DNA from 4 places in the Shewanella sp. SNU WT4 genome. Region 1 is predicted to be linked to each of the others. Evidence: predicted binding sites of a transcription regulator. Region 1 holds the regulator's gene; each other region holds the start of a gene.
What was found. Region 1 encodes sigma-54, which starts transcription at its own class of promoters, with help from an activator protein. Its sites were predicted from a motif close to GTTGGCACGNNNNTNGNNT; they were not measured.
Positions count from the first base shown of each region.

Region 2: FJQ87_RS12500 (DUF3192 domain-containing protein) is a predicted target of sigma-54. The motif match lies at 1,911-1,929, and genes of this name have one in related genera.
Region 3: FJQ87_RS17585 (superinfection exclusion B family protein) is a predicted target of sigma-54. The motif match lies at 1,485-1,503, and genes of this name have one in related genera.
Region 4: FJQ87_RS08900 (YccF domain-containing protein) is a predicted target of sigma-54. The motif match lies at 1,375-1,393, and genes of this name have one in related genera.

Region 1 is NZ_CP041151.1:956,582-960,000, reverse strand. It holds gene lptA (lipopolysaccharide transport periplasmic protein LptA) at 1-405, shown strand, start outside; gene lptB (LPS export ABC transporter ATP-binding protein) at 405-1,136, shown strand; gene FJQ87_RS04295 (RNA polymerase factor sigma-54) at 1,242-2,810, shown strand; gene hpf (ribosome hibernation promoting factor) at 2,839-3,126, shown strand; gene ptsN (PTS IIA-like nitrogen regulatory protein PtsN) at 3,129-3,419, shown strand, end outside.
Region 2 is NZ_CP041151.1:2,785,374-2,788,792, forward strand. It holds gene FJQ87_RS12495 (IS4 family transposase) at 1-1,276, shown strand, start outside; gene FJQ87_RS12500 (DUF3192 domain-containing protein) at 1,490-1,861, opposite strand; gene umuD (translesion error-prone DNA polymerase V autoproteolytic subunit) at 2,207-2,611, shown strand; gene FJQ87_RS12510 (Y-family DNA polymerase) at 2,599-3,419, shown strand, end outside.
Region 3 is NZ_CP041151.1:3,914,007-3,917,425, reverse strand. It holds gene FJQ87_RS17590 (HAMP domain-containing sensor histidine kinase) at 1-1,389, opposite strand, end outside; gene FJQ87_RS17585 (superinfection exclusion B family protein) at 1,555-2,166, shown strand; gene FJQ87_RS17580 (DUF3149 domain-containing protein) at 2,273-2,407, opposite strand; tRNA gene FJQ87_RS17575 (tRNA-Leu) at 2,691-2,776, shown strand; gene FJQ87_RS17570 (Arm DNA-binding domain-containing protein) at 3,243-3,419, shown strand, end outside.
Region 4 is NZ_CP041151.1:1,989,071-1,992,489, reverse strand. It holds gene FJQ87_RS08905 (pyridoxal-phosphate dependent enzyme) at 323-1,192, opposite strand; gene FJQ87_RS08900 (YccF domain-containing protein) at 1,423-1,830, shown strand; gene FJQ87_RS08895 (transporter substrate-binding domain-containing protein) at 1,880-2,653, opposite strand; gene FJQ87_RS08890 (cytochrome-c peroxidase) at 2,872-3,419, shown strand, end outside.

The DNA.
Region 1 (3,419 bases):
ATCAATGCCAAAGAATTGAACGCCAGCAGCAATCAAGATGGCATGACAGTATTAGTAGCGCACGGCACGCCAGCCACTTACTCGCAAATTCTTGAAAATAACCTGCGCGCGACCGCTAGCGCCAATGAAATTCAGTACAACATGAGTAAGCGCATTATGACCTTAATTGGCAATGCGACCATTGAGCAAGCGGGCAGTAAGGTTAGTGCCGAAAAAATCGTTTATAACATTGAAAAACAACAATTAATGGCTGAAGGTGACAAGCAAAAAGACGAGCGCGTCATTACTATCATCAAACCAGAAAGCTTTAGAGATGACTTGCCAAGCAAAGACGATGGCAAGTTTAAACTACTGAAAACTAGCCAGTCGGTCGACTCAAAGAATAACGAGGGGCAATCTCAATAATGACAAGCTTGACTCTTAGGGCTGAGCATCTCGCCAAAAGTTATAAAAGCCGACAGGTAGTTAAGGATGTGAGTTTAACCGTTAAGACAGGCCAAATTGTCGGCTTGTTAGGTCCTAACGGTGCTGGCAAAACCACCACCTTTTATATGGTGGTCGGGCTGGTAAAAAGCGATAAAGGCCATATTTTCATTAATGATGAAGATTTGACGCAAGATCCTATGCATTTACGAGCACGTAAAGGCATAGGTTACTTGCCGCAAGAAGCCAGCATTTTTAGAAAACTAACCGTCTATCAAAATATTATGGCGGTGCTGCAAACTCGTAAAGAGCTCAATAGCGATGAGCGTGAAGCGCAGCTAGAGCATTTACTGGAAGAGTTTCATATTACCCATATTCGCGACTCGCAAGGCATGTCGTTATCAGGCGGTGAACGGCGCCGAGTTGAAATTGCCAGAGCATTAGCGGCTAATCCTAAGTTTATTCTACTTGATGAGCCATTTGCAGGGGTTGACCCCATTTCAGTGATCGACATTAAAAAGATCATCGAACAACTCAAAAGCCGCGGGCTTGGGGTGTTAATCACAGATCATAACGTCCGTGAAACCTTAGACGTCTGTGAGCATGCCTATATCGTTAGCCATGGCGAATTGATTGCAGAAGGTACTCCCGCTGAAATATTAGATAACCAACAAGTGCGCGCAGTGTACTTAGGTGAACAATTCAGGCTATAGTTAACGTTAACAAGGCGATCAGTAAGGTCGTCTTTTACTTTGTGATATACGCTTATTATTCAGTGTTTTCCATCACAACTCTCATAAGTAGGGATAGCGGTAATTATGAAAGCGTCACTCCAGCTTAGACTGGGTCAGCAACTTACCATGACTCCGCAATTGCAGCAGGCCATTCGTCTGCTGCAATTATCATCCATGGAACTACAGCAGGAAATCCAGCAAGCCCTGGAGTCTAATCCGCTATTAGAATTGGATGAAGAGCAATATGATCCCATCCAAGCCGCGACGGAAGGCAACGAGTTCGATGTCACTCACGTTAAGAATCAGGACAAAGAACTAGAAACCAATGACAACAATACAGCAGACAGCAGCGACATGAGTTATGAAGCTGATGCCGTTGAAGCTGACTCCTATGAAGTCGATATGGAGCGCGATAGTTCAAGTGTCGATACTAGTGATGCCCTCACCCAAGAAACTATGCCAGAAGAGCTGCCTTTTGATAGCAGTTGGGATGAAGTGTTTACCGCAACTAGTAACACAGGCTCTGCTAATCTGCGCGATGATGACATGCCGTTTCAAGGTGAAACCTGCGAAGGCTTGTATGAGCATTTAGAATGGCAAAAGAATCTGACTCCGTTTAGCGATACCGATCGCGCCATTGCTACCACTATTATTGAAGCGATTGATGAACGCGGTTATCTCACCTTATCGACTGCTGAAATTCTGGATGCCATTAGTGATGATGACGATATAGAGCTTGATGAAGTGGAAGCTGTGCTTAAACGGATTCAGCATTTTGATCCCATAGGTGTCGGCGCCCGAGATTTGCGCGAATGTTTACTTATTCAGCTGTCGCATTTTAATGAAAACACACCATATTTAGCGGAAGCTAGACTGCTGATTGATGAACATTTGGATGTCTTAGCCGCCAAAGATTTTCGTTTATTAATGCGAAAAACTCGGCTCAAAGAAGATGATGTCAAATATGCGCTGCAACTGATCCAGACCTTAAATCCGCGCCCCGGCTCGTTAATTACGCCAAATAGCGATGAATACGTGATCCCTGATGTATCGGTCAGCAAAAAAAATGGTCGTTGGGTTGTAGAGCTCAATCCCGATAATATGCCTAAACTGAATGTAAACCAGCATTATGCCGCCATGGCTCGCAGCAGTCGCAATCAAGCCGATAGTCAGTTTATTCGCGGCCACTTGCAAGAAGCCAAATGGTTTATTAAAAGTTTAGAGAGTCGCAATGATACGCTTCTAAAGGTGGCGACTTGCATAGTTGAGTTCCAGCAAGGTTTCTTTGAGTTTGGTGAAGAAGCGATGAAACCTATGGTTCTTAATGACATAGCTGAAGCCGTTGAAATGCATGAATCGACGATTTCACGGGTGACGACTCAAAAATATATGCATACCCCTAAGGGGATTTTTGAATTAAAGTACTTTTTCTCTAGCCATGTAGGCACGGATGACGGCGGAGAATGCTCCTCTACAGCAATTAGAGCTTTTATAAAGAAGCTAGTCGCTGCAGAAAACCAAAAGAAACCACTGAGTGACAGTAAAATGGCTCAGCTTTTGGCAGAACAGGGAATTAACGTTGCACGGCGCACCATAGCTAAATATCGAGAAGCTATGTTGATCCCACCGTCCAATCAGCGTAAAAGTTTATAACCCACCATTTCACTGGAGGCAGGCATCTATGCAAATTAATCTGACAGGGCACCACGTAGAAGTAACCGATTCGTTACGCGAGTATGTTGAAAACAAGTTCACAAAGCTTGAACGTCATTTTGAACAGATCAATAATGTGCATGTTGTTTTAAATGTTGAAAAAAATCAGCAGATTGCTGAAGCCAAGCTACTAGTGAGTGGCGGTGAAATATTCGCTACCTCCGAACATCAAGATATGTACGCCGCGATTGACGCCCTGATAGATAAGTTGGACCGTCAAGTCATTAAACACAAAGAGAAATTGATAAAACATTAACGATGGAACTCAGTACCATCCTGCGACCAGAGTGCACTACCTGTGCCACTCCGGGCAGTAAGAAAAAGGGGCTTGAGCTTGTCAGTGATCTAGTGGCAGCTCAATACCCCAACCTATCTTCCCAAGAAATTTTTGAGAGCCTATTAGCTCGCGAGAAGAAAGGTAGCACAGGCATAGGCAATGGCATTGCTATCCCTCATGGTCGCCTTGATGCAATCAGCGAGCCCATAGGAGTGCTTATTAAATGCTTAACTCCTATATCGTTTGATGCCATCGACAAGCAACCAGTAGAT
Region 2 (3,419 bases), 1.8 Mb from region 1:
TGCCAAACTCGAAGGAGCCTATCGATTGATCCGCAATGATAATGTTAGCCCATCTATGATCAGAGCCGCCGGTTTTGCTCGCACCGCCCAAGCGATTGAAAATATAAATGAAATACTTGCTCTCGAAGACACGACAGCCCTGAGTTATAAGCACAGTGTGGCGTCTGAATTAGGGAAATTAGGCAAACCTACCGATAAGTCTCGTGGTTGGTGGGTTCATTCTGTCTTGCTACTGGATAGCCATACTTCTCGGACCTTGGGCTTGATCCACCAAGATTGGTGGTGTCGACCTGATAATCCCAACGAGGCCGATGAAAAAGAGAGCGGTAAATGGGCCGATGCATCCTATTTTACGCGGCAACGCTTGCAGGCTCACATGTCGCGAGTGATCTCAGTGTGTGATAGAGAAGCGGATATCATGCATTATTTATCGGATAAACAATCACATAGTGAACGGTTTGTGGTGCGGGCAAAACATGCAAGAAACCTAGTAGAATACGAGGCTAAGCTGTTTGAGCACATGGATAGTCATCCCGTTACCGGCGGATACACCATCGCCATCCCACAAAAAGGCATAAAGGAAGCCAGTGGGAAAAGCAAGAATCGTCCCTCGCGAACAGCCAAACTCACCCTCAAAGCCAGTGCGGTTAACATCAAACATAATCGTCAGCAGCATGCGATTAATGTGGTGTACGCACAAGAGCTCAATCCTCCCCAAGGTGAAGATGGACTATCTTGGATGCTACTGACCAGTGAGCCGATTGACACGTTGGCGCAGCAACTTCATGTGATTGATATTTATACCACTAGATGGCGCATTGAGGACTTTCATAAGGCGTGGAAAACCGGCGCGGGGGTTGAAAGGTTACGCATGACATCGCCAGACAACCTTGAGCGAGCGGCCTCGATACTTTGCTTTATTGGTGTGCGGCTACTGCAACTTCGGGAAGTGATGAGCCAGCCAATTTATCTGAGAAAAAGAGGGCAAATCGAAGCAGCGCAAAGCATGGAAAATCAAAGCTGCAGCAATGTCTTAGAGAATGATGAATGGCGAGTACTGATGCAGCTCTACAAGCCAAGGGGACATAAAGGCAAAGAAGCCCCAAATATGAAGTGGGCTTATCAATCCTTGGCCAAACTAGGAGGCTTTAATGATAGCAAGCGCACGGGAATGGCCAGCTGGTCCACGATTTGGGAGGGATGGGATGATCTTCAGGCTCAGGTAAAGGGGTATCGCTTAGCCAAAGCCCTATTTGAAGCCGGAGAAACGCTATGAGATCTGATCAAGAGACAGGCCCTAATTCGCCCTCAATACTAAAATGCACTTGTCCACATAAACACCGACCTTGATACATATTGCCTCACTTATTGGTTAACCTTGGTGTCCCGCCCTGCCTACTATGGCTACCACTACTCGCTAGGCAAGCCTTACGCGTCAGCATAATGGAATGAGTGAAGTGACTTACCATTTGCTGACCGACCACAGATATTAAAGCTTAGCGGTTGTCACTTGGCTATAGGCCGTATTACCCCAACCAATAAGGCTGCCATTATTAAACACTAACGGCGTGCATTCATCTAAGGTGGTTTTACCATCATCATGGCGCCTTTGGGTTCGATAAAATAACACTTCCACTTGCGCCGCGCCGTCAGGATAGGCTTCACTAAAATCCGGTGAGCCTAACATTTGTTTCACTACATCAAGCTTCATTCCCACGCCTAAATTAGCCACATGCTGCCGATTCAACTTTTCTTGTTTTTGCCAACCTGTGTCTTCATCACTACCGACGTTGATGACACAAGCACTTAAACTCACACTCAAGAGAGCAACTAAGACTAGTGGTGATTTTTGATGATTCATTATTGATATCCTTGAATAAATGGTTAATCGCAATAAAGAGAACATCAAATAGCAAATCTAATGCCAAAATTTAAACCACTGATTTTAAATGTAATTATTAAGCCCCCCAATCACCAGCCTTTAGACATTCACTACTTGGTGGTTTTAGTTACTTTGTGGTGAACAGCACAAAACCGCATTATCAACGCGCAGTTCATTTTTAAATTCAGCAATAAATTCAATTAATCGTGCTTATATTTATGATGACAATAACCTTGACCTTCATCCTTAAGCCTCGGGATTAACGCTTGCTATCTCTCTGTAAACTGCTAGCATAACACTGTATATAAAAACAGTTACTCTATTATGAAAATCATTCCTATCTTTGCTCGCGCTGGCATTACCGGCTTTGAAAGCCCAGCCGAAGAATACCGCCAACTAGGGCTTAAGCTCGATGAGTTACTCATTCAACATCCAAGTGCCACCTTTTTAGGCGTAGCCGCAGGTCACTCGATGGAAGGCTTTGGCATTTTCGATCGGGATATTTTAATTGTCGATCGCCACGTTAATGCCCAACACGGCGACATCATTGTTGCCAACTTTAACGGTGAATTTGTGTGTAAACAGCTAGATAAACAGCGGCGCATGTTGTTATCAGCGAATCTCGAATGTCAGCCCATGGAAATTCATCAGCACGATCAGTTTTCCATTGAAGGCGTGGTCACCCGTTCTATTCGTTGCCATCGGCCCTGCAAGCTATGTACGGACTAATTGATGCTAATGCGTTTTATTGCAGCGCTGAGCAAGTTTTTAATCCCGCATGGCGCAATAAGCCCATCATAGTGCTATCAAATAATGATGGTTGTGTGGTCGCGGCCAATCGCGCGGCGTTGAATGCGGGCATTAAAAAATTTGTGCCCTACTTTGAAGTGCGGGAATTGTGCCAAAAACAAGGTGTGATTGCCCTATCGTCCAACTACGAACTCTATAGCGATTTATCGAGCAAAATGATGCAAGTCATAGGCCGTTTCGCCCCTGAGCAATTCGTATACTCGATTGATGAATCCTTTGTATCTTTTAAGCGCAGTTACCCCGCCATTCCTTGCTTAACGACTCACGCCCAGCAAATTAGACGCACTGTCTGGAAGGAATGCCGCCTGCCCGTGTGTGTGGGTATAGCCCCAACGCTGACTTTAGCTAAAGTTGCCAATCATGCCGCGAAAAAACTTGAAGGCTATCACGGGGTATGCGTACTTGATAATGACCACCAACGACGGCAGATATTAACACAAATGGCAGCAGCCGATGTTTGGGGCATTGGTCGTCGCATCAGCAAACGCTTGGCATTAATGAATATCCACACAGCCTATCAACTGGCCAATATGCCCGCAGGTCTCGCCAAAAAGCAATTCAGTATTGAAATCGAACGCACTGTGCGTGAGCTCAACGGCGAGGAATGCAAACAATTTGCGACTGCCAGAGCCGATAAGCAGCAAATTTTTTCAACCCGTAGTATGGGTGAGCGCATCACAGCACTTGAGCCATTAAGACAAGCCTTATGTAAACACACAGCCATAGC
Region 3 (3,419 bases), 1.1 Mb from region 1:
CTCGATAGCGGATACGCCGGCGCCATTATCTTCAACCGTCACAATTACTTGCGACGCTTCAGTTTGCGCGCTGACAATCAGCTGATTGTCGCGCCCAGCACTAAAGGCGTGGCAATAGCTATTAGTCATAAGATTGCTGATGATTTGGCTTAATAAATTCTGATCGGTAGTAACATGCAGTGACGCATCGATGCGCAGTGTTACTTTGACATCAAAGTCGGCAAACTTGCTGTTTACCGCCTGCTCAATTTCTTCCACCACTTGCCATAGATTTTTACTGTAGCGCGATTCAATGCATTGCTGCGCCGCCACAGTTTTAAAACGCTGAATTAATTCCCCCGCCTTAGTGACATTGTTAATGATGAGCCTGCTGGCTAAATCGCATTCTTGCAATCTATCGGTAATGTCATCCATGCTGGTGCTGGGCAAGGGCAGTAAGGTTTCTATTTGTTGTAAAGATTCTTGCTGACTACTGGCCGCCGTTAAACACACGCCAATTGGGGTGTTAATCTCATGCGCCACCCCTGTGACTAAACCGCTTAAGGCCGCCATTTTTTCCTGCTCAACCATGATGCGCTGGGTATGACTTAACAGTAATAACGACTGTTCCACTTCCTTGGTTTGCTCTTTTATCTGCTTTCGCAGTTCCTCTTTATAAGCCAATTCGTTTTGTAATAACTGATTACGTTCATTAAACACTTCTTCTAAGGTCTGCTTGGATTGCAATAATTGCCCATAAGAATGGCGCAAATATTGCTGAATTTTATTGATAGCCGCTGCCACTTTATTGAAATCAGAATGCCGGCTGACATCGGCGAACACTAAGGCTGGCACCTTGTCATCGTTCATCAGTTGGTCGCAATACTGGCTTAACTGGCGCAAATGGCGGCTGACAAAATGCCACAGTAAAAACAACGCCATCATCCCCACTAACAAGGTTTGTAAGCTACTGAGAATTAAGGTGGATAAGGCTAAATGGATAAAGGGTTGTTGGTTAACATGACTAGACGATTGCAGCATTAGCTCGGCCTTACCGGCATTAATGGCTTGGTTCACTTGAAACAAGCGCGCATTGATAGCACCCGCCTGATAGTCGTGCTCACCAAGCTTAATACTGGCGGCGCCCACTTGTGGCATAGCTGTGATGATGGCTAATGTGTGCTCGATTTGTGCGCTAGTCTGTAACTGATTGGATTGAGATAGTTGCTTGGCGAGTTGCTGACTGAGTTGGGTGAGTTGCTGCTGTTGATGCTGTTTATGTTCATGATAAAAGAAGGCCAGCTGTAAGCCTGAAATAATTAACACTGAAAGTAAGCAAGCGAGCATGATGCCAAGCCAGATGCGCTTATCTTTTTTTGAGCCATTAAATTGCTTTAAAAATATCCACATAGCCGCGAAAGGTTTTCCTTAACCTCAGACAATAGACTAATCATAGTCGTCGATAGTGAGCTCTGCTGAGTGAGTCGGTATCAATTTAGCCATATCTTGGCATTTATATTGCTAGATTTGGCAGTAAGTAGCGGTAAGTCAATTCTCTGGCGGCGGATACTAGCAATGTATAAAAATATAGTTAACTCATTCAAACATAAAGGATCGCAAGAGCATCTGGTGACTGTCATGTTATGGTTACTGTTAGCCTCAACCGCCTTACTTATCATGCCTGTGTCCTTGCTGGAATGGCTACGAGTGGCCGATGTGGTGGCGGCTTACGATCATTTTATTGGTTTAATTATGCTGATTGCCGCAGCCTATTTTGTTAGCCGTATCATGAGTTTTTTGATGGATGAAGCCATAAGCTTATTAAAAGATAAGCGCTTAGGCGAAACCATAGAGCAAAAAGTGTCCGTGCTCGATTTGGCTGAACGCGCAGTGCTACGCGAATTTTTTTTACAAGCAAAGAGCGTGTTAACTTTGCCCATCAATGATATGGCGGTAAAGGGTCTTGCTAATAGCGGTATATTGCAATGTGTGGGCAATGAACATCATTACGCCATTCATGGGCCGACCGCTGATTATCGCATCGCCCTTAAAGCACGCAGTTACTTAAATCGTAAAATATTGCGCCTACCAGCGGGGGAGCCGAATCCTGAAGAGATGCAGTTATTATTGCGCACTCGCCCAGCTTTTATGAATCAACTGGTGCAAAACCGTAAGCATGTGGCTTAAGGCGCTAATAATTAACGGACTAAAACTTAAAGTTAATACTGAAGCCATTAGCACTCAAAGCGTTAGCGCCTATCGATTCGATAATAGGCGCTAAAGGCTATGCTGATTAAGCCGTAGGATCGGCTGATTTTTTAACTATCATCCAGCCAAGATAACTGATGATGGCGAGTGTGCTAAAAATCACTAGCATAGACAGTAAACCAATCGCGTTGCCAAACATCAAATCCATCCAAAAAGCCATAAAGTCATCTCCATCATCCCTAATGGTGGCAATCCTAAATTACTTATGGCGCAAGCATAATGATCTTGATCAAATGTTTCTCAATTGTTGCGCTGTGGTGTTTTTAGCTGGCATTGAGAGTGATTAATGCGAGCATTCACGCAAGTGAGGGTGTGCTAATAGCCGCTTTGCTGTAAAAGTGTGCACTTGCATCATTGAGTGAAAACAGAGGCTTGTCATTGGCCATAGGCTATGTATAATGCCTGACATTCGCAGTGACACAGTGATTGCGAAACATGTAGATGCCAGTGTGGTGAAATCGGTAGACACAGGGGATTCAAAATCCCCCGCCCTTAAAGCGTGCCAGTTCGAGTCTGGCCACTGGTACCATTCTTCTTCGGAAGACATAAACCGACCTTGAGTCGGTTTTTTTGTACCTGAAATTTGGTTTCCGGTCGATATCCTGTGCTTTGTTAGCAAAAACTCCTTTCCCGCAGCACCAACTCCAGCATGGCTTTCTGGTCAGTGAGCAATCCAGCTTCAACATACTCATTATCTAGCAAGATTACGTTCCGGTACTGCTCTGGTCGTTATGTGAATTTTCTTAGCAGTAATACTCGACTCAAGATGAGTTTATTTAGGCTTGGGCGGTCTCATTGAATCCCCTGTGTCTACCAATTTCAGTCTGATGAGTTGTAAAAATTAGCCGTATTTTGTTGACGCCGTCGTCGGAAATGTAATGCGTCGACGACGACAAGGTTTAGGGTAAAAATTCTAAAAATGAAGTTGCCACCGTAACCACCAAAGTTTCAAATACATATTACTACCTTGATATCAGCTCAATTGAGGTACTCATATGCTCAACCATCTTCAAACCAAAAAGTTCAAATTCACCACCGCCAATCTTAAAGCCCTACCTCGTAATCCATCCCATTCATCATCTACTGAACTTGAATTTTCAGACACCGAAGTTATCGGCCTTAAATGTTTATCAGGCAAGACGGATAGCAAACGCTTTATGCTGAGGTATTCC
Region 4 (3,419 bases), 1.0 Mb from region 1:
AAATATCGACACCACTGGGTGTTCATGGAGCTTTAAACTATGTCATATAAAATTGATGGTCTTGAAATAAACGTATGTTTTCCTGTGGATTCTATTTCACTAAACAAATCTTCTATCGCTTTCAACGATAGACAGGGTAAAAATAAACAAACGTTTACCCAACGCACCGATGCGTTAAAATTTATGAAATGGTTGCTTAGCGGTAACTGTTAATTCAACGCCCTGCCCTTACGCAGGAGTCGTCAGTGTGATGCGAGGTTAGGCCTTGTTGCTGCCAACCAATGCATCACACTCCATTATTTCCTCTAGATATTCCTCATCCTTAAATTTCAAACTTGCGCCTATACCTAGGCAGCATAGATTCATTACCTATTAATCCTCCTTGATGTAAATACAATATTTGTCGTGACTGCACTTGCATTAGTCTTTGTTTTAACGCTAAAAATCCAATTGGGTCATATAACAATTCAAACTCTATCCCTGAGCTTTGCTGTACCGCTTGCCATAGTTGATAGCCTTCAAGATACGGTTTACCAAAATGATATTTTTTCGCTAATGTGACTATTTCAGGCATACCGTAAGTAGCAGCGCCTAATTCATTAAACTGAGCTCGCAGATAATCACTGCCGCCGACAGCAGCGCAGGTGATGACATTAATATCCACGGCACATTCCTTAAAACGGCGATGCAAAAAGAAAGCAGTTGTGCCTGTGCCAGATGGGAGAAATACATCTAAAGGTTCTGAATTGCCTTGATAATCAGCAATAATTTCATCGGCCAACTTAGCAACGCCCTGATAGGCTAATTGACAGCGCCCGCCTTCAGGTACAAATAAACATTGTGCAGCATCAGATTGCTGCAATCTCACGCCTTCAATGTATTGCTGACATGTCATTCCGGTCGCTGCAGCAATTGAATTTATCGGTATTATGTTGGCGCCTAAAGCTAATGACCGCTGGTAATTGGCCGTTGGGTTTTCAAGCAAGAATCCAGCGATATGATCAACATAGAACTCAAGTTTCCAGCCCTTTAGCTGCGCCAATGCTGCCATAGAGAGCAGTGAATTAGCTTGCGGCGACCCATAACCAATCAAAGTATTGATAGCACCAGATTCTAAGGCTAATAAGCCATAGAACTTACGCGCTTTATTGCCGGAAAATAATGGGTGCAATAAGTCGTCGCGCTTAATCAAGAGTTGATGATGTAAAAACTAGAATGCTTGAATGGGCGTTTGCGCTAGTTTCATAAACACTTAGAAAGACAAAAAAGCTATTTTAACGATTTTCGTTGCTAAACTTAACCATATATTGGTTAAACTCACCAATCAATCTCAACAGACATTAATTTTATATACTGTAATCAATGAATTATGATGATGGCATCAAATTTGCTAAATCTCAGTTTTAGTTAGTGGAGCTTTTCATGTCACTCTTGCGTTTATTATTAAATATCCTCTGGATAGTGTGCGGTGGTTTTATCATGGGATTAGGTTGGTGGTTAGCCGGAGTCTTGTGCTTTATTAGTATTATCGGCATACCGTTCGGGCGCGCCTGTTTTGTTATTGGTGAAATGGCGTTCTGGCCTTTTGGTCAGCAAAGCGTTAATCGGCAACTAGTTTCTGGCCAAGAAGATTTAGGTACTAGCTCTTTCGGTATGCTAGGTAATATTATTTGGTTTGTGATTTTTGGCTTCTGGCTAGGCTTAGGTCATCTAGTGTTAGCCCTTGGCTATTTCATTACTATCATAGGTATTCCGTTTGGATTACAACACCTTAAGCTCGCTATGTTAAGCCTAACCCCGATTGGTCAGACCATAGTCGCTAAACCATAGTTGCCAAACCATAGTCAAACGCCAATCTGACCTATCTAATAGCACTTAACTAGTAAGATTTGGTTAGGTAACTATTCATCACAGCTTGAGGGTCTATTTTACTTAGGCCCTCATTCACTCGTAGACGCCACATCATCCCTTGTTCATTCGCGCTAAATGCAATCAACAAATCTTGGCTAATCAAAACTTTAGGCTGCATTTGCAATTGCTTAGCCACTGAGGTTAATGGCTCTTGGCTTAACCAGTATTTCATCACCCAAGGGTCAATTACCGCGCCATCAATGCGATTACTCGCAAGCAACTGCAAATTATGCGCATCTGATCCAGCAACAATAAGTGGTTGATCGGCAGCAAATAGCGCCGTCATTGGCTGGTTGGGGCTAGTTAAGGGTTCAATCACCCCTAAGGTATATAGAGTTAAGTCACTTAACTGCAACCACACTAAGGGAGCCACTTGCTTAGTGGCTAAACCAATATCGCTCACGCCAATAGGATTTGAGAAAATAAATTCATTACTATCAAAGGCATAAGTCGGGAAATAACCTTGATATTGACCGGTATTAATACTGGCTAATTTTTTGGTTCGATCCCAAGGATAAAAATCAACTTCAAGATCATGCCCTACAGCTTGCAAGGCCGCTTTAACCACGGCCACGCTCGCGCCTTGTTGCTTTAACGTTTGCCCAGAATACGGTGGCCACAGCCCAGAGGTGAGTTTTAAAGTGTCGCTAAAGCAATAAAGGGGGCTCAAGGCTGCCACTAGCATTAAGGATAGAAAATGACATCTGGCGGCTATCGCAAATTTAGTAAAATTGGCTGACATAGTCGAGTCTGAATCCTTATCGCAGGCAACGGCTTGTAAGTATAGTGTATACCTATCAAGCTATTGCGAACAATTCCATGTCATTGATCACAAATATTTAATCAACACGGCCGATAGACTCAATCTAATTTTATTAATATTCAATAACTTATTTTATGTATACCATACTCTTACACATACTATTTGTAAGGGAATTACCTGTGAAATTTAATTGGGTCATGTTAGCTTTGCTCTGTTCGCCGCTGGCGAGCGCCGAACCGATTGAGATCATCCAGCCAGCAAAAATTACCGCGCCTGAAAAAGTAGAGCTAGGCAAAATGCTGTATTTTGAACCTAGATTATCCATGTCAGGTTTTATCTCTTGTAACTCATGCCACAACTTGTCATTAGGCGGCGTTGACGCCATTCCAACCTCGATTGGTGATAAATGGCAGCAAGGCCCGATTAACTCTCCTACCGTATTGAATGCTGACTTTATGCTGGCACAATTTTGGGACGGCCGAGCAAAAGACTTAAAAGAGCAAGCTGGCGGCCCGATCGCTAACCCGAAAGAAATGGCATTCACCCATGAACTGGCCATTGATACCTTAGCGTCTTTGCCTGGCTATCGCGCTAAGTTCAAACAAGTTTATGGTAGCGATAAAATCGATATTGACATGATCACCGATGCTATTGCTGAATTTGAAAAAACCTTAGTGACTCCTAATAGCCCATTTGATCTTTATCTGGCAGGAAATAAGGCAGCAATTAGCGATGATGCATTAGC